DNA from 4 places in the Serratia rhizosphaerae genome. Region 1 is predicted to be linked to each of the others. Evidence: predicted binding sites of a transcription regulator. Region 1 holds the regulator's gene; each other region holds the start of a gene.
The links. Region 1 encodes PurR, which represses purine synthesis genes. Its sites were predicted from a motif close to CANGCAAACGTTTGCNTG; they were not measured.
Positions count from the first base shown of each region.

Region 2: the regulator PurR is predicted to act here: its motif matches at 3,649-3,666, upstream of guaB (IMP dehydrogenase).
Region 3: the regulator PurR is predicted to act here: its motif matches at 2,537-2,554, upstream of carA (glutamine-hydrolyzing carbamoyl-phosphate synthase small subunit).
Region 4: the regulator PurR is predicted to act here: its motif matches at 2,776-2,793, upstream of gcvT (glycine cleavage system aminomethyltransferase GcvT).

Region 1 is NZ_CP041764.1:4,941,950-4,946,781, reverse strand. It holds gene punC (purine nucleoside transporter PunC) at 1-185, opposite strand, end outside; gene punR (DNA-binding transcriptional activator PunR) at 307-1,239, shown strand; gene purR (HTH-type transcriptional repressor PurR) at 1,259-2,284, opposite strand; gene cydH (cytochrome bd-I oxidase subunit CydH) at 2,671-2,760, shown strand; gene sodB (superoxide dismutase [Fe]) at 2,828-3,406, opposite strand; gene FO014_RS23040 (C40 family peptidase) at 3,689-4,513, opposite strand.
Region 2 is NZ_CP041764.1:3,510,771-3,515,602, reverse strand. It holds gene FO014_RS16370 (RHS repeat-associated core domain-containing protein) at 1-86, opposite strand, end outside; gene guaA (glutamine-hydrolyzing GMP synthase) at 423-2,000, opposite strand; gene guaB (IMP dehydrogenase) at 2,125-3,588, opposite strand; gene xseA (exodeoxyribonuclease VII large subunit) at 3,758-4,832, shown strand, end outside.
Region 3 is NZ_CP041764.1:1,400,234-1,405,065, reverse strand. It holds gene FO014_RS06610 (MFS transporter) at 71-1,333, shown strand; gene dapB (4-hydroxy-tetrahydrodipicolinate reductase) at 1,487-2,308, shown strand; gene carA (glutamine-hydrolyzing carbamoyl-phosphate synthase small subunit) at 2,778-3,926, shown strand; gene carB (carbamoyl-phosphate synthase large subunit) at 3,945-4,832, shown strand, end outside.
Region 4 is NZ_CP041764.1:3,203,569-3,208,400, reverse strand. It holds gene gcvP (aminomethyl-transferring glycine dehydrogenase) at 1-1,050, opposite strand, end outside; gene gcvH (glycine cleavage system protein GcvH) at 1,142-1,528, opposite strand; gene gcvT (glycine cleavage system aminomethyltransferase GcvT) at 1,560-2,657, opposite strand; gene ubiI (FAD-dependent 2-octaprenylphenol hydroxylase) at 3,160-4,359, opposite strand; gene ubiH (2-octaprenyl-6-methoxyphenyl hydroxylase) at 4,418-4,832, opposite strand, start outside.

The DNA of each region.
Region 1 (4,832 bases):
GGCCCCCACAGCAGTTGCGCAAAGGCAAAGCCAGCCAGGAAGATGCTCAGGCTGGCGCTAATGGCGCCGGGAGAAATCTGCAGATCTTTCTGCATCATGCCGAAGGCCGGCAGGTACATATCCGTGGCCAGAAAGCCGAGCATACTCAGGCCGGCCAGATAAAACATAAATCCAAAGTTTCGCATAGTGGTTCTCAGTCGTTATTTGTGATGCAGGTTTTCACGCCGCGCAGTGTATCCGGCTGGATCTCTGGTTGTGAAACGGTAATATTTGCATACTGGTTTGAAAATTTTTGCAGGCAAACGTATGTGGTCTGAATATTCACTGGATGTGGTCGACGCCGTGGCGCGTACCGGCAGTTTCAGCGCGGCGGCGCAGGAGCTGCACCGCGTTCCTTCCGCGGTCAGCTATACCGTGCGCCAGTTGGAGCAGTGGCTGGCGGTGCCGCTGTTTGAGCGGCGCCATCGCGACGTCATGCTGACGCCGGCGGGGGCGCTGTTTGTCCAGGAGTCACGCGCTGTCATCAAAAAAATGCTCGACACGCGCCGTCAGTGCCAGCAGGTCGCCAACGGCTGGCGCGGGCAGGTGAAGATCGCCGTCGATCTGATTGTTAAGCCGCAGCGCTGCCGACAGCTGGTACTGGATTTCTATCGTCATTTCCCGGACGTTGAACTGCTGCTGCAGCCGGAAGTGTTCAACGGCGTATGGGATGCGCTGGTGGATGGCCGCGCCGAAATGGCCATCGGCGCCACGCGCGCAGTGCCCGCCGGCGGCGGGTTCGCCTTTCGCGATATGGGCTTTATGAACTGGCTGTGCGTGGTCAGCGCCGATCATCCGCTGGCCGGGCTGAACGGCGCGCTCAGTGATGAACAGCTGCGTCCCTATCCGGCGCTGTTGCTGGAGGATACGTCGCGCAATCTGCCCAAGCGAGTGACCTGGTCGCTGGACAACCAGCGCCGCCTGGTGGTGCCGGACTGGGTGTCGGCGGTGGATTGCCTGCGTGGCGGTTTATGCGTCGGCATGGCGCCGGCGCACAGGGTGTTGCCGCTGGTGGCGCGCGGCGAGCTGGCGGTGCTGCAGCTGCACGAACCGTTTCCGCCCAGCGCCTGCTGTTTGACCTGGCAGCAACCTAATCAGTCGCCGGCCATCGCCTGGCTGCTGGATTATCTGGGGGACAGCGAGACGCTGAATCATGAGTGGCTGAGCGAAGAAGAGGAAGCGGGGCCGGCAGAGGAGTAGGCGCACCGGCCGGTCGCAATTAGCGGCGGTAATCGATAAAGGGACCGTCGGCCACGGAGCGCCGTTCGATCAGTTTAGGATGGACTTCGATCACCTGCGACTCCTCGCGCTTGCTGATAATGCGGTCCAGCAGCATGGTGAAGGCCATTTCGCCCAGGCGCTCTTTCGGCTGGTGCACCGTGGTCAGGGCCGGGGTGAAGTAGCGCGCGTTGCGCACGTTATCATAGCCGATCACCGAAATATCCTGCGGTACGCGCAGGCCCAGCTCGTCCGCGGCGCAAATGGCGCCCATCGCCATAATATCGCCGCCGCAGAACACCGCCGTCGGGCGGTGCTTTTGCGACAGGATCTGGTGCATTGCCTTATAGCCGGACTCCGGCTCGAAGTCGCCCTGGACGATCCACTCGTTGCGCAACTCGACATTGGCCTCCTGCAGGGCCTTCAGGAAACCCTGATGGCGGCCGCCGCCGGTGTTGCGCGACAGCTGGCCTGGAATGGCGCCGATCTCACGGTGGCCGCGCTCGATCAGATAGCGGCCCGCCAGATAGCCGCCTTCGAAGGCGTTATCGATAATGGTGTCGGTAAAGTCGCTGCGCGCCACGCCCCAGTCCATCACCACCATCGGAATATTACGGTGGTCTTCCAGCATGCCGAGCAGCTGATCGGGGTATTCGGAACACATTACCAGCAGGCCATCGACGCGCTTTTGCGCCAGCATTGCCAGATAGGCGCGCTGCTTGTCCAGATTGTTGTGCGAGTTGCACAGAATCAGGGTGTAGCCTTTGCTGTAGCAGCTGTTTTCCACGGCCTCAATCACTTCGGCAAAATAGGGGGCTTCGCTGGAGGTCGCCAGCAGGCCGATGGATTTGGTGTGGTTGACCTTCAGGCTGCGCGCAACCGCGCTGGGTGAATAGTGCAGCTCTTTAATGGCGGCCCAGACCGCCGCTTTAGTCTCTTCGGCGACGAAACGGGTCTTATTGATGACGTGCGAAACGGTGGTGGTGGAAACGCCCGCGCGTTTGGCCACATCTTTAATCGTTGCCATGTAAAGATGACTCCTGAACTCACATGTTTGCAGTATGTAAGCATGTTGTTAATCGTTTGCCTGCGCAGATCCTTCTCCAAAATCTCGAAAACGTAGTTTTTAGTTTGGAAGTCGTAAGCCGCTTGCTTGGTTTGGAGGGGCTTATTGGCCGGTACGCAGCAGTGAACTGCGAATTTTGGCGTATATTGCGCAAAAGTGGAAGAGGAAATCGGTATTATCCGCCAGGAATGCGGGCAATATTTTTATATTGGCCTCTTTTTTGCCGCAACACGATCGGGCGTTGCGCAAAATCAATGGGGAATGGCCGTGAACTGTGGGAAAATCATTTGACCCATTAACGCTGGGGGCTTTATGCTGGCGTCGCGAAACAGATAAGGGAGTTTCTGATGGAAACCGAGTTGAAATTGTCATTGTTCACCACCGTATGTGCGTTGGTGATGATTATCGCCTTTAGCTTTACCGCTGCGCTGAACTGATTGTTCTGCGAAATATAAAAAGGCGCAGTAATTACTGCGCCTTTTCTGTTTGCGGGTTAACCGGCGCTTATGCCAGATTTTCCGCCACGAACGCCCAGTTTACCAACGCCCAGAAGTTTTCCAGGTAGTTAGGACGCGCATTGCGGTAATCAATGTAGTAAGCGTGTTCCCACACGTCCACGGTCAGCAGCGGTTTGTCTTCACCGGTCAGCGGGGTAGCCGCGTTGGAGGTGTTGACGATCGCCAGTGAACCGTCTGCTTTTTTCACCAGCCAGGTCCAGCCTGCGCCGAAGTTGCCGACAGCGGATTTGGTGAACGCTTCTTTAAACGCGGCGAAAGAGCCGAAAGCCTGATTGATGGCATCCGCCACCGCGCCGGTTGGCTCGCCGCCGCCCTGAGGCGACAGGCAGTGCCAGTAGAAGGTGTGGTTCCACACCTGCGCCGCGTTGTTGAATACGCCGCCGGTCGAGGTTTTCACGATCTCTTCCAGGGTTTTACCTTCGAACTCGCTGCCTTTCACCAGGTTGTTCAGGTTCACCACGTAGGTATTGTGGTGCTTGCCGTAGTGGTATTCCAGCGTTTCAGCGGAAATGTGCGGTTCGAGAGCGTCTTTTGCGTACGGTAATGCAGGTAATTCAAACGACATTGCTTTCTCCTTATTGATACAGCGCTAAAATGCCCATGGCCGCCTGTGGGATGCGATCGTTCGGGTGGTTCCCCAGACGAAGCCGCGCTATTTATACCCGTCATACAGCATATTTAGGGCATATTCGGGCATCGAGTTGTTATGTTTTTTTTAAGGTTATTAATTCTAACCACTTTCAAAGGGAAGGGAAGGTTTAAAACGTGCGAAGCGTTCAACTGCTTAAAGCGTCGGCAATGGCGGGAACGGGGGGGCATGGCTGAGGCGGGCTCAGCCATGCGGGGATTAGCGAACGGTTTTCGGCGTCATCACGCGGCGGGCGCCGATGTAATGGTTTTGCCAGTAGTTATTGTCCAGCTGACTGATGCGGATATCTTTGCCGGTACGCGGCGACTGAATAAACTTGCCGTCGCCGAGGTAAACGCCAACGTGGTCGGCCACGCCGCGGTTATTAATGCGGAAGAATACCAGGTCGCCTTTTTGCAATTCGCTTTTCTTAATCGGCGCGGCGTCACGCAGGTGATACATCTCATTCGCCGTGCGCGGCATTTTAATTTTCATCACGTCTTTATAGGCGTAATAAATTAAACCGCTGCAGTCAAAGCCGGTACGCGGCGAGGCGCCACCCCAGCGATAGGGCTTGCCCATTTGATTCATCAGCTTGGTCATTGCGGTTTGCTTCGCCCGCTGATAGCGCTTTTTATGCGCCGCGCTGAGCTTGAGCGGTTTATCGTCGCTCAGCAGTTTGCTGGTCGCCAGGCCGTGGGTGCGGTGACGGCCATAGCCTTTTTTATAACCTTTCTTCGGCGGGGTGACTTTATTCTTCGCCAGGTGCGTCACTTTACGCGTAGATTTAATGCGGGTCGTTTTTTTGGCGGTTTTAATCGTCGTGCTTTTATGCGCTTTTACCTTGGTGGTTTTTGGCGCCGTGGCGGTGCGGGCTTTTTTACTGCTCTTCAGCGTTTTCTTTTTTCGACGCTCGTCCGGGCGCGCATCGCTGACGTGGCTTTTACGCGGCTCAGCGGCAACGCGCGACTGTGGCGCAGCGTGCGCCAGATTGAAGAACAGCTGGGTAAACAGCAGCACAAAAAGCGTAACTATTAGACGCATGTCGACGTTACCAACCTTGGTCCCGAGTCAGAGATTGAATTAAACACAGTATTCCCCAAATCCGCGATATAAAACAGCGCGGAACTTAATAAAGCGTAATCCATATTGTGAGAAAACGTTAATAAGATTTCACCTGGCTGAAATTTAATCGCCGGGCGGAGAAAAAAACGCCGTATTGACCGCGCAGGTTAATATTTTGCAGCAGGCGCTGCTGCAAAATATATTAGTGAAATGGTCAGATTAAAAATGTTATTCTGAGAGCATGTTTAGCGCGTAGGGGCGTTGCCGGCGCCGCTGGTTCGGCGGGCGGAATGCCCTT
Region 2 (4,832 bases), 1.4 Mb from region 1:
AGACCGCCGACCAGCGTGCCGCCAATCATCCCCGCCAGTGCATGGGAGTGGCCAATCGCATCGCCGACGCGTGCCGCTTCACTCATGGCACGTTCCTTATTGGGCCAGATACTCGGGAGATATTGAAGGAGACGGGATCAGCATTGTCCGCCGACAGTGACTTGACGGTACAAACAAAATATCCAATTAGCGGGGTAACACAGCTGCGGGAAAAAACAGGCATCGTACAAGTTCCTTTTGCTAAATAATGACTCAGGCATCGAGTTGTTCCATCACATCGAGCCTTGATAATACCATCGGCGATACCATAAAAAATTACCGGTTTCTAAGACAAAAATTACCGGAAAGCAAACAAAAAAAGCCCGCGATTACGCGGGCTTAGTCGATGTTTTACTGCTTTATGTGCAGGCTATGACGTTAAATCATTCCCACTCGATCGTCGCCGGCGGCTTGCCGCTGATGTCGTACACCACGCGGGAGATGCCGTCTACTTCGTTGATGATGCGGTTGGAAACGCGGCCGAGGAACTCATACGGCAGGTGCGCCCAGTGCGCGGTCATAAAGTCGATGGTTTCCACCGCACGCAGCGAAACAACCCAGTCGTATTTACGGCCGTCGCCCATCACGCCGACGGAGCGCACCGGCAGGAACACGGTGAACGCCTGGCTGACCTTGTTGTACAGGTCGGCTTTGTGCAGCTCTTCGATGAAGATGGCGTCGGCACGGCGCAGCAGGTCGCAGTACTCTTTCTTCACTTCGCCCAGCACGCGCACGCCCAGACCCGGCCCCGGGAACGGGTGACGGTACAGCATGTCGTAAGGCAGGCCCAGCTCCAGACCGATCTTGCGCACTTCGTCTTTGAACAGCTCTTTCAGCGGCTCGACCAGGCCCAGCTTCATCTCTTTCGGCAGGCCGCCCACGTTGTGGTGCGACTTGATCACGTGCGCTTTACCGGTGGCGGAAGCGGCAGATTCGATCACGTCAGGATAGATGGTGCCCTGCGCCAGCCATTTCACCTGCTCTTGCTTGCAGGCTTCTTCGTCAAACACTTCCACGAACACGCGGCCGATGATTTTACGCTTGGCTTCCGGCTCGTCCACGCCCGCCAGCGCGCTCAGGAAGCGCTCTTCCGCCGGCACGTGCACGATGTTCAGGCCGAAGTGGTCGCCGAACATTTCCATCACCTGGTTGGCTTCGTTCAGGCGCAGCAGGCCGTTGTCGACGAAGACGCAGGTCAGGCGCTTGCCAATGGCGCGGTGCAGCAGCATCGCGGTAACGGAAGAGTCCACGCCGCCGGACAGGCCGAGGATCACGTGGTCTTCACCCACCTGCTCGCGGATGCGTTCAACCGCATCTTCGATGATGGTGGCCGGCGTCCACAGCGCTTCACACTGGCAGATATCCAGCACAAAACGCTCCAGCATGCGCTGGCCCTGACGGGTATGGGTCACTTCCGGGTGGAACTGCACGCCGTAGAAGCGTTTTTCTTCGTTGGCCATAATGGCGAACGGGCAGGTGTCGGTGCTGGCAACGGTCACAAAGTCGGACGGGATGGCGGTGACTTTGTCGCCGTGGCTCATCCACACGTCCAGCAGCGGTTTGCCTGCCGGGCTGATGGCGTCTTCGATGTCGCGGATCAGTGCGCTTTCGGTGGTCACTTCCACCTGCGCATAGCCGAACTCACGCTCGTTGGAGCCTTGTACGTGGCCGCCCAGCTGCATCGCCATGGTCTGCATGCCGTAGCACACGCCCAGCACCGGTACGCCGGCGTTGAAGACGTATTCCGGCGCGCGCGGGCTGTTATGTTCGGTGGTGCTTTCCGGGCCGCCGGAAAGGATGATGCCGCTCGGGTTGAATTCGCGGATCTGCTCTTCGCTGACGTCCCAGGCCCACAGCTCGCAGTAAACGCCGATTTCGCGCACGCGACGGGCAACCAGTTGGGTGTACTGCGAACCGAAGTCCAGAATAAGAATGCGATGCTTATGAATATTTTGTGTCATGTGAGGCGAATTCCAGCAACAAAAGGAGAAAAAACAACAATAAGCGCGTGGTGACGGCCCCGCTCTCTGCGGGGCCAGCGGCGTGATATGCCACGCCGCTACGCATAAACATCTCTGCCGTGGGTTAGCCCATACGGTAGTTTGGTGACTCTTTGGTGATGGTCACATCGTGCACGTGGCTTTCCTGGATGCCGGCGCCGCTGATGCGTACGAATTCCGCCTTGGTGCGCAGTTCGTCGATGGTGCCGCAGCCGGTCAGGCCCATGCAGGAGCGCAGGCCGCCCATCTGCTGGTGTACGATGGCCTTCAGCATGCCTTTGTACGCCACGCGGCCTTCGATGCCTTCCGGCACCAGTTTGTCCGCCGCGTTGTCGGTCTGGAAGTAACGGTCAGAAGAGCCTTTGGACATCGCGCCCAGCGAGCCCATACCGCGGTAGGACTTGAACGAACGGCCCTGATACAGCTCGATTTCGCCCGGAGATTCTTCGGTGCCCGCCAGCATGGAGCCGACCATCACGCAGGATGCGCCCGCGGCGATCGCCTTGGCGATATCGCCGGAGAAGCGGATGCCGCCGTCGGCGATGACCGGAATACCGGTGCCTTCCAGCGCTGCAACCGCATCGGAGATAGCGGTAATCTGCGGTACGCCGACGCCGGTCACGATACGGGTAGTACAGATGGAGCCAGGGCCGATGCCCACTTTCACCGCGCTGACGCCGGCTTCAACCAGCGCTTTGGCGCCGGCTGCGGTCGCGACGTTGCCGCCGACGATTTGCAGATCCGGGTATTTGGCGCGGGTTTCACGGATGCGCTGCAGCACGCCTTCGGAGTGGCCGTGGGAGGAGTCAATCAGCAGCACGTCAACGCCTGCCGCGACCAGCGCGTCGATGCGCTCTTCGTTGCCGGCGCCGGCGCCGACCGCCGCGCCAACGCGCAGGCGACCCTGCTCATCTTTACAGGCGTTAGGCTTACGTTCTGCTTTCTGGAAATCTTTTACGGTGATCATGCCGAGCAGGTGGAAACTTTCGTCAACCACCAGCGCTTTCTCAACGCGCTTCTCGTGCATTTTTTGCAGCACCACTTCACGCGCCTCGCCCTCTTTCACCGTCACCAGACGATCTTTCGGCGTCATGACCGCGGTCACCGCTTGGTTCAGGTCGGTCACAAAGCGCACGTCGCGGCCGGTGATGATGCCTACCAGTTCGTTGTCTTCGGTCACCACCGGGTAGCCGGCAAAGCCGTTACGTTCGGTCAGTTCTTTGACTTCTTTCAGCGTGGTGGACGGGGTGACGGTCTGCGGGTCGGTAACTACGCCGCTTTCATGTTTCTTCACGCGGCTGACTTCTTCAGCCTGACGCTCAATAGACATGTTTTTGTGGATGAAGCCGAGGCCGCCTTCCTGCGCCAGTGCGATAGCCAGGCCGGATTCGGTAACGGTATCCATTGCTGCGGACAGCATAGGGATATTCAGGCGGATGGTTTTGGTCAGCTGAGTGCCTAATTCTGCGGTGTTCGGCAGAACGGTGGAGTGGGCTGGAACCAGGAGAACGTCGTCAAACGTTAGAGCTTCTTTAGCGATACGTAGCATGGGCAATATCTCACCAGGGTGGATGCGGAAAAGATAAAATATTGCCGCGGCATTATACAGAGCGGAATCGGTTGCCTCCAGCACTTTCTTACAAAAACTCTTGATTAGCTGTTTGAGGCATGTAGTATCAGTCAATTAAGTGGTTGTTTTGAAATTTGATCTGGGTCACATGTCGCTACCTACCGCACCATCCATTTTTACCGTAAGCCGCCTGAATCAGACGGTTAAACAACTCCTGGAAATGGAGATGGGGCAGATTTGGCTCTCCGCCGAGATCTCAAACTTCTCCCAGCCCGCTTCCGGCCACTGGTATTTCACGCTGAAAGACGACCGTGCTCAGGTACGCTGCGCGATGTTCCGCAACAGCAACCGCCGCGTTAATTTCCGTCCGCAAAACGGCCAGCAGGTGCTGGTGCGCGCCAGCATCACGCTGTATGAGCCGCGCGGCGATTATCAGCTGATCGCCGAAAGCATGCAGCCGGCGGGCGACGGCCTGCTGCAGCAGCAGTTCGAACAGTTGAAGCAGCAGCTGGCGGCCGAAGGGCTGTTCGACCCGCAGTTTAAACAGCCGCTGCCCAGCCCGGCCAAACGCCTCGGCGTGATCACCTCCGCCAGCGGCGCCGCGCTGCACGATATTCTGCAGGTGCTGCAGCGGCGCGATCCGTCGCTGCCGATCGTCATCTACCCCACCGCGGTACAGGGCGCGGACGCGCCGCTGCAAATCGTCCGGGCGATTGAAACCGCCAACCGGCGCGATGAGTGCGACGTGCTGATCGTCGGCCGCGGCGGTGGTTCGCTGGAAGATCTGTGGAGCTTTAACGACGAACGCGTGGCGCGGGCGATTTTCGCCAGCCATATCCCGGTGGTCAGCGCCGTCGGCCATGAAACCGACGTCACCATCGCCGATTTCGTCGCCGATCTGCGCGCCCCCACGCCTTCCGCCGCCGCCGAACTGGTCAGCCGCAATCAGCTGGAGCTGCTGCGTCAGCTGCAGTCGCAGCAGCAGCGGCTGGAAATGGCGATGGACTACTACCTGGCGCAGCGTCAGCAGCAGTTCAGCCGCCTGCACCACCGCCTGCAGCAACAGCACCCGCACCTGCGGCTGGCGCGTCAGCAGACGCTGCTGTTCAAACTGCAGCGCCGGCTGGAAGAAGGCATGCAGCATCAGCTACGTCTGACGTCACGCCGCAGCGAGCGCCTGCAGCAGCGTCTGAATCAGGTGCAGCCGCTGGGGCGCATTCACC
Region 3 (4,832 bases), 1.6 Mb from region 1:
CCGAGCATCACTTCCACCAATAACATCCCGGGCGCGCGCGTCACGCCCGGGTACAAAGGGATGGCGAGCTATGTTTTATCTAAAAAACAAGAATTTCTGGATATTCAGCGGCTTTTGCTTCTTCTACTTTTTTATTTTGGGTTCTATCCTGCCTTTTTTCCCGCTCTGGCTGCATGACGTCAACCAGCTCGACCAGCGACAGACCGGCATTGTGTTCTCCTTTATGGCGTTCTTTGCGCTGGTGTGCCAGCCGGTGTTCGGCTTTATTACCGACCGCTTCGGCCTGAAGAAACATCTGTTGTGGTTGATCATCGTACTGCTGATGTTTTTGGCGCCGCTGTTTATCTACGTGATCTCGCCGCTGCTGCAGAGCCATTTTATCGTCGGCGCGCTGCTGTGCGGCCTCTATCTGGGGCTGGTGGCCAGCGGCGGCTCGCCGGCGATCGAAGCCTATGTGGAAAAGGTCAGCCGGCGCAGCCAGTTTGAATACGGGCGGGTGCGGCTGTTCGGCTGTATCGGCTGGGCGATTTGCGCCTCAATCGTCGGCTACACCTTCACCATTAATAATCAGTTTTCGCTGTGGCTGGCTTCCGGCTGCACGCTGATTCTGGCGCTGCTGCTGTGCCTGTTTCGGCCGGAAAAAAGCGGCACGGTCGCGGTGGCGGAAGGGTTGGCGCTGAACAAGAACCCGGTCAGCCTGCGTTCGGCGTTGCGGCTGCTGCGGATGCGCAAGTTCTGGTTCCTGGTGATGTATATCGTCGGCGTCGCCTGTGTGTATGACGTGTTCGATCAGCAGTTCGCCAACTTCTTCACCTCTTTCTTCCGCGACCGCCACAGTGGTACGCAGGCATTTGGCTATGTCACCACGCTGGGCGAATTCCTCAATGCCTTCATTATGTTTTTTGCACCGCTGATCATTAACCGTATCGGCGGCAAGAATGCGCTGTTGATCGCCGGGGCAATCATGTCGCTGCGCATTATCGGCTCTTCATTTGCCGATTCGGTGACGGCGGTGATCGTGCTCAAGACGCTGCATATGTTTGAAGTGCCGTTCCTGCTGGTGGGCATTTTCAAATACATCACCACCCAGTTTGACGTGAAGCTGTCCGCGTCGATCTACCTGTTCGGCTTCTGCTTTTTCAAACAGTTTTCCGCCATCGGTATGTCCTATGCGGCGGGGATGATGTATGTGGCGTACGGCTTTAAAACCGCCTACCTGATGCTCGGCTGCATTGCGCTGCTGTTTACCGTGATTGCCGCCTTCACCCTGAGCGGCAGCCCGCTAACGGCGCGGGCGGGTAAACCGCTGGTGGCACCGTCGCAAACTGCATGATTATGTAGCCGTGGGGATATAGCGTTACTGATAACCCCCCGGCGATATCATAAATTTCTTATCATGATGGAAATCCTCTGGCGATGAACCGGCGGGGCGGTTAACCTGATCCGATAGCCTGGGATAGGCATTTCATTGATAAGAGAGCGAAGTATGACTGATTCACAGATCCGCATGGCGGTTGTGGGCGCCGGCGGCCGTATGGGGCGTCAATTGATTCAGGCGGTGCAGCAGGCGCAGGGCGTGGTGCTCGGGGCGGCGCTGGAACGCGCCGGCTCCTCGTTAGTCGGGGCGGATGCGGGCGAACTGGCCGGCGTCGGCGCGCTTGGCGTTATCGTTAACGACGATCTGGCCAAGGTGGCGGATGACTTTGATGTGCTGATCGACTTTACCCGTCCGGAAGGCACGTTGGCGCATCTGGCGTTTTGCGTTTCCCACCATAAGGCGATGGTGATTGGCACCACCGGTTTTGACGATGCCGGCAAGGCGGCCATTAACGCCGCTGCGCAGCAGATCGGTATTGTGTTCGCCGCCAACTTCAGCGTCGGGGTCAACGTGGTGCTGAAGCTGCTGGAAAAAGCCGCCAAAGTGATGGGCGACTATACCGATATTGAAATTGTTGAAGCTCACCACCGCCACAAGGTGGATGCGCCGTCCGGCACCGCGCTGGCGATGGGCGAAGCGATTGCCGATGCGCTGGGGCGCGACCTGAAGCAGTGCGCCGTCTATGCGCGCGAAGGCCACACCGGTGAGCGCGATCCGCAGAGTATTGGCTTCGCCACCATTCGTGCCGGCGATATCGTCGGTGAACATACCGCGATGTTTGCCGATATCGGCGAGCGGGTTGAGATCACCCATAAGGCCTCCAGTCGGATGACCTTTGCCAATGGCGCCGTTCGCGCGGCAGTTTGGCTGTCTGATCGTGATAATGGGCTGTTTGATATGCGAGATGTGCTGGGATTAGACCAGTTGTAATGGTTTTTATATCCGTGTGATGTGGTTATATTGATCGTATGGCTATGATACTGGGACAATATTTTTATTGTCCTTTTTTTTAACATGATAAATATGGTGTTGGTTGTATTTTTGCACCATCATTACTATTTATGTGAGTTTGTGCCTTTAAAACCTCCCTTTTCTTCACTGTTAAACGATTAAAGCCTGTTTTTAGCGTATTAAATCGCCCGTTTTACCACATCCTATCTGGCAACCGTTTACTCGCTCAGGTTTAGCTGTGTTTTTGTGGCTGTGAAGCCTATTAAACCGCGTAGTCAGTAAAAATAAGTGAAAAAATGGCGCTTTAAGTAGACAAACGGGGTGCCCATCATTAAAATGCGCCCAATTTGCCAAAAATTAGCCTTGAGGGCGGTTTTTGCATTGATTTAGATCGCGATATCTGAATTAATATGCAAATATTGTGATTTATTATTCCTCGGAGGGTGTTTTGATTAAGTCAGCGCTATTGGTTCTGGAAGACGGAACCCAATTCCACGGTCGGGCCATTGGGGCAGAGGGTACGGCAGTGGGGGAAGTGGTCTTCAATACGTCGATGACCGGTTATCAAGAAATCCTCACTGATCCTTCCTATTCCCGCCAGATCGTTACTCTTACTTATCCTCATATCGGCAATGTCGGCACCAATGCTTCCGACGCAGAATCCTCCGCTATTCACGCTCAAGGCCTGGTCATTCGCGACCTTCCGCTGATTGCCAGCAACTACCGCAGTGAAGAAAACCTGTCCGACTACCTCAAGCGCAACAATATTGTGGCGATTGCCGATATCGATACCCGCAAGCTGACGCGTCTGCTGCGTGAGAAAGGCGCACAGAACGGCTGCATCATCGCCGGCGACGCGCCGGACGTCGCGCTGGCGCTGGAGAAGGCCAAAGCCTTCCCGGGCCTGAAAGGCATGGACCTGGCAAAAGAAGTGACGACGCAGGAAGCCTACGGCTGGCGTCAGGGCAGCTGGACGCTGGCCGGCGAGCTGCCGGAAGCCAAAGCGGAATCCGAGCTGCCGTTCCACGTGGTGGCCTATGATTTCGGCGCGAAGCGCAACATCCTGCGCATGCTGGTCGATCGCGGCTGCCGCCTGACGGTGGTGCCGGCGCAGACCCCGGCGGATGAGGTGCTGAAAATGAATCCGGACGGCATCTTCCTGTCCAACGGCCCGGGTGACCCGGAGCCGTGCGACTACGCGATCGCCGCCATTCAGCAGTTCCTGACCACCGACATCCCGCTGTTCGGCATCTGCCTGGGCCACCAACTGCTGGCGCTGGCCAGCGGCGCGCAGACGGTGAAAATGAAGCTCGGCCACCACGGCGGCAACCATCCGGTGAAGGATCTGGACAACAATACGGTGATGATCACCGCGCAGAACCACGGTTTTGCGGTGGATGAGAACAACCTGCCGGCCAACCTGCGCGTGACGCACAAGTCGCTGTTCGACCACACGGTGCAGGGCATTCACCGCACCGACAAAGCGGCGTTCAGCTTCCAGGGCCACCCGGAAGCCAGCCCTGGCCCGCACGATGCCGCGCCGCTGTTCGATCACTTTATCGAACTGATTGAGTCTCACCGTTCCAACGCTAAATAATCAGGAGCCATAACAACCATGCCAAAACGTACTGATATAAAAAGCATCCTGATCCTCGGCGCTGGCCCGATCGTTATCGGCCAGGCCTGTGAATTTGACTACTCCGGCGCGCAGGCCTGCAAGGCGCTGCGCGAAGAGGGTTACCGCGTTATTCTGGTGAACTCCAACCCGGCGACCATCATGACCGACCCGGAAATGGCCGATGCGACCTACATTGAGCCGATCCACTGGGAAGTGGTGCGTAAAATCATCGAAAAAGAGCGCCCGGATGCGGTGCTGCCGACCATGGGCGGCCAGACCGCGCTGAACTGCGCGCTTGAGCTGGAGCGTCAGGGCGTGCTGGAAGAGTTCGGCGTGACGATGATCGGCGCGACCGCCGATGCGATCGACAAGGCGGAAGACCGCCGCCGTTTTGACGTGGCGATGAAGAAAATCGGCCTGGACACCGCGCGTTCCGGCATTGCGCACACCATGGAGGAAGCGCTGGCGGTGGCCGCAGATGTCGGCTTCCCGTGCATTATCCGTCCGTCCTTCACCATGGGCGGCACCGGTGGCGGCATCGCCTATAACCGCGAAGAGTTTGAAGAAATCTGCGAGCGCGGCCTGGATCTGTCGCCAACCAACGAACTGCTGATTGATGAATCGCTGATCGGTTGGAAAGAGTACGAGATGGAAGTGGTGCGCGATAAGAACGACAACTGCATCATCGTCTGTTCGATTGAAAACTTCGACGCTATGGGCATCCACACCGGCGACTCGATTACCGTCGCGCCGGCGCAGACCCTGACCGACAAAGAGTATCAAATCATGCGTAACGCCTCGATGGCGGTACTGCGTGAAATCGGCGTGGAAACCGGCGGCTCCAACGTACAGTTTGCGGTGAACCCGAAAACCGGCCGCCTGATC
Region 4 (4,832 bases), 1.7 Mb from region 1:
CACCGCATACAGGCTGGCGATATTGGCCAGCAGCACCTGCGAGGTACAAATATTGGAGTTGGCCTTTTCACGACGGATATGCTGTTCGCGGGTTTGCATCGCCATACGCAGCGCGGTATTGCCGGCAACGTCGCGGGAAACACCGATGATACGGCCCGGCATCGAACGCTTGAATTCATCACGGCAGGCAAAGAAGGCCGCGTGCGGGCCGCCATAGCCCATCGGCACGCCGAAGCGCTGCGCGGAGCCGAACACCACGTCGGCGCCCTGCTTACCCGGCGCGGTCAGCAGCACCAGCGCCATAAAGTCGGCCGCCACGCTGGTGATGATTTTGCGGGATTTCAGTTCGGCCAGCAGCGCGCCGTAGTCGTGCAGCTCGCCGGTGGTGCCCACCTGCTGCAGCAGCACGCCGAACACTCCTTCCAGCTCCAGCACTTTTTCCGCTTTATCGACGATCACCTCAAAGTTGAAGGTTTCGGCGCGGGTACGCACCACGTCCAGCGTCTGCGGGTGCACATCGTCGGCGACGAAGAAACGGTTGGCGCCTTTCAACTTGCTGGCGCGCTTGGCCAGCGCCATTGCTTCGGCGGCGGCGGTAGCCTCATCCAGCAGCGAGGCAGAGGCCAGATCCAGCCCGGTCAGATCGAGCGTCACGGTCTGGAAGTTCAGCAGCGCTTCCAGACGGCCCTGCGACACTTCCGGCTGATACGGCGTATAGGCGGTGTACCAGCCCGGATTTTCCAGCATGTTGCGCAGGATCACCGGCGGCGTCAGCACCGAGCTGTAGCCCATGCCGATATAGGATTTGTAGCGCTGGTTCTGGCCGGCGATCGCCTTCAGTTCGGCCAGCGCCTGATGTTCAGTCACCGCATCGCCAACCGGCGGCGGCCCCGGCAGCTGAATATCTGCCGGCACAATCTGTTGGATCAGCGCGCTGAGCGAGCGGGCGCCCACCGCCTCCAGCATCTCTTGCTGTTGCTGTGCAGAAGAGCCGATATGGCGTTCAATGAACGCTTCGCTGTGTTCAAGTTGGCTGAGTGTCTGAGTCATTGCGACAAATTCCTGAATGCTTACGTGGTACGGGATGTAGCCTTAATAACTAAAACGCCCCGACGCGTCGGCGTGCGGGGCGTGGTAACCATTACTCTTCGATAGACGCCTGATAACCGGCGGCATCGAGCAGCTTGCCGAGCTCCGCTTCGTCAGAGGCCTTGATGCGGAACAGCCAGCCGTCAGCGTAAGGATCGCTGTTGACCAGCTCCGGCGAGCCGTCCAGCTCTTCATTCACCGCGATGATTTCACCGCTGATTGGCGCATAGATGTCGGACGCGGCTTTCACCGACTCCGCCACCGCGCAATCTTCACCGGCGGCGAGCTTGCGGCCCACTTCCGGCAAATCGACGAACACCATATCGCCCAGCAGTTCCTGCGCGTGTTCGGTGATGCCCACTACATATTCGCCATTGCCTTCGCTACGCACCCACTCGTGAGAGGTGGCGTATTTCAGTTCAGTTGGTACATTGCTCATCGCCCGCGGCTCCTTCAAATAAAATCAATCATTAATCAATCAGTGACTTACCGGCACGTACAAAACCGGGCTTGGTGACCTTCACCGGCATTTCACGGTTGCGGATCTGCACGATGGCCTGGTCGCCGATGCCGGCCGGCACCCGCGCCAGCGCGATGCTGAAGCCCAGCGTCGGCGAGAACGACCCGCTGGTGATCGCCCCTTCGTGCGTCTGGCCCGCTTCATCGGTGAAACGCACCGGTAGCTCATTACGTAATACGCCCTTTTCCGTCATCACCAATCCGACCAGTTGTTCGGTGCCCTGCTCGCGCTGCTGTTCCAGCACGTCGCGGCCGATGAACTGACGGTCCTGCGGCTCCCAGGCGATGGTCCAGCCCATATTGGCCGCCAGCGGCGATACGCCTTCATCCATCTCCTGACCATAAAGGTTCATTCCGGCTTCCAGACGCAGCGTATCGCGCGCGCCGAGGCCGGCCGGCTTCACGCCCGCAGCCAGCAGGCGCTGCCAGAAGTCGGCCGCCTGCTCTGTCGGCAAGGCGATTTCATAGCCGGCCTCGCCGGTATAGCCGGTAGTGGCGATAAACAGCTCGCCGGCCTGTACGCCGAAGAACGGTTTCATACCGGCCACCGCCTGCTGTTGTTCCGTATTGAACAAAATGGCCGCGCGCTCTTTAGCCTGCGGCCCCTGCACCGCGATCAACGCCAGGTCGTCGCGCACCTGCAGCTCTACGCCGTACGGCGCGGCATGCTGTTCAATCCACGCCAGATCTTTGTCGCGCGTGGCGGAGTTAACCACCAGGCGGAAATAGTCTTCCGTCAGGAAGTAAACGATCAGATCGTCAATCACGCCGCCGGAAGCGTTCAGCATGCCGGTATACAGCGCCTTGCCGGGCTGGGTCAGTTTGGCGACGTCATTCGCCAGCAGATAGCGCAGGAACTCCCGGGTGCGGGCGCCGTGCAAATCGACAATCGTCATGTGGGAGACATCGAACATGCCGGCGTCCTGACGCACGGCGTGATGCTCATCAATCTGCGAGCCGTAATGCAGCGGCATCATCCAACCATGAAAATCGACCATGCGAGCGCCGCATGCCACGTGCTGCTCATACAGTGGGGTTTGCTTTGCCATCTTATCCCTCTTTCCACAATGTCCCCGTCATCATGCCGGCCGCATGGCGGCTGGCGGAATACATTCCGGGGTTGAAATGCCGTGCGAAACCGTGGCGAAAAAAGGCGCCAATCAGCACGACGCAAACGATACCCTTTACCCGAACTTATCACCGAACGTCGTTTTTAACCATAAGTTAAAATAGGCTCAGCCCGGCGTGCGGGAGGGAAAGTGTCGTGCTAGTGTGCAGAGTTTTTCACTGTAAAAATGCGTCTTAAGGCACAAAATTAACAATTAAAGCGGCAAATATCCGATGTTATATAACAAACATGCCGCCACGGAAGGGATTATGGCCTTTGGCTTTTTTTGTTCGGATAAAAAAAACTAATGATTAATCAGGCGTTAAATTAGATTATTTCAAATGAAGGGTAATATAAGGAAAATTGATGACTGAAGGCCTAAAAAAACAGGGGCGCCGTGATAGCGCCCCCGATGCCAAATAAGATATTTCGCGGCGGCAGTCTTACGCCAGCCACTCCGGCAGGTCGTTTAACCCCATCGCCTGGCGCACCAGTTTCGGCTTGACGCCCGGCAGGCTGTCGGCCAGCCGCAGGCCGACATCGCGCAGCAGCTTCTTGGCCGGATTATTGCCGTCAAACAGCTCACGGAACCCCTGCATGCTGGCCAGCATCACCGCCGCGCCGTGCTTGCGGCGGCGCTCATAACGTCGCAGATACAGGTGCTGGCCGATATCCTTGCCCTGCCGCTGCAGGCGCTTCAGTTCAGCGATCAGCTCTGCGGCGTCCATAAAGCCCAGGTTGACACCCTGCCCGGCCAGCGGGTGTACGGTATGCGCCGCATCCCCTACCAGCGCCAGACGATGGTCGGCAAAGCTGCGGGCGTAGCGTCCGGTCAGCGGGAAGGTCAGCCGCTCGCTTTCCAGCGTACAGCGCCCCAGACGCATATCGAAGGTCATGCTCAATTCGCGGTTAAACGCCTCCGGCGACAGCTGGCTGAGCCGTTCGGCCTCCTCCGGCGCCACCGACCAGACGATCGAGCACAGGTGCGGGTCGCCAAACGGCAGGAAGGCCAGAATCCCGTCGCCGTGAAACACCTGACGCGCCGTAGCCTGATGCGGCTCTTCGGTACGAATCGTGGCGACCAGCGCGCTGTGGCGGTAATCCCAGAAGGTCAACGGAATATCGGCGTGCTGACGCAGCCAGGAGTTGGCGCCGTCCGCGCCCACCACCAGACGTGCGCTGAGCATGCGGCCGTCCTCCAGCGTGATAAAGGCGTCGTTCTCGCCCCAGGCGACCTGTTTTAACGCCGCCGGCGTCAGCAGCGTGACGTCCGACAGCGTCTGCGCCTTGCGCCACAGCGCCTGCTGGATCACGTTGTTTTCAACAATATGCCCCAGATGGCTGAAGCCGCACTCATCGCCGCGGAAGGCGATTTTGCCGAAGCTGTCGCGATCCCATACTTCCATCGCATTGTAGGCGCTGGCGCGCAGCTGCAGAATATCGTCCCAGACGCCAATCTGTTGCAGCAGGCGCTCGCTGGCCGCATTAATGGCGGAAACGCGCAGCGCCAGCTGCTCCGGAACGCCCTGCTCCGGCTGCCGGTGCTCCAGCACCGCCACGCGCAGGCCGCTGCCCTGCAGGCCGCAGGCCAGCGCCAGTCCCACCATACCGCCGCCGGCGATAACCACATCGAATGATTGCATGCTGCTAAATTCCTTAAAAACGCCTTAAATAACGGGGAGCGACATCGCGGCCATCGGCCTAGCGCTCGACCCAGCCCAGGGTGCGTTTGGCAAAGGCATCGCGCACCACGGGCAAATGTTCCATCGCCACCAGGCCCAGATTACGCCCAACCACCAGCGGCGCATAGCGGTTGGCGAATAATTTGATCAGGCCGTCGGTCACGCCGATGGTTGCCTGCTGGTCCTGCTGCCGCCGCTGCTGATAGCGGCCAAGCACCGCGTAGGCGCCGAGATCCTCGCCGGCCTGCGACGCTTCCGCCACGGTTTCCGCCAGCGACATCACGTCGCGCAGCCCCAGGTTGAAGCCCTGCCCGGCGATTGGGTGCAGCGTCTGCGCCGCATTGCCCACCAGCGCCAGACGGTGGGAAACGTGCTGCTGCGCGGTCAACAGACTCAGCGGGTAGCTGTGGCGCTTGCCGACCTGCAGCATCCGC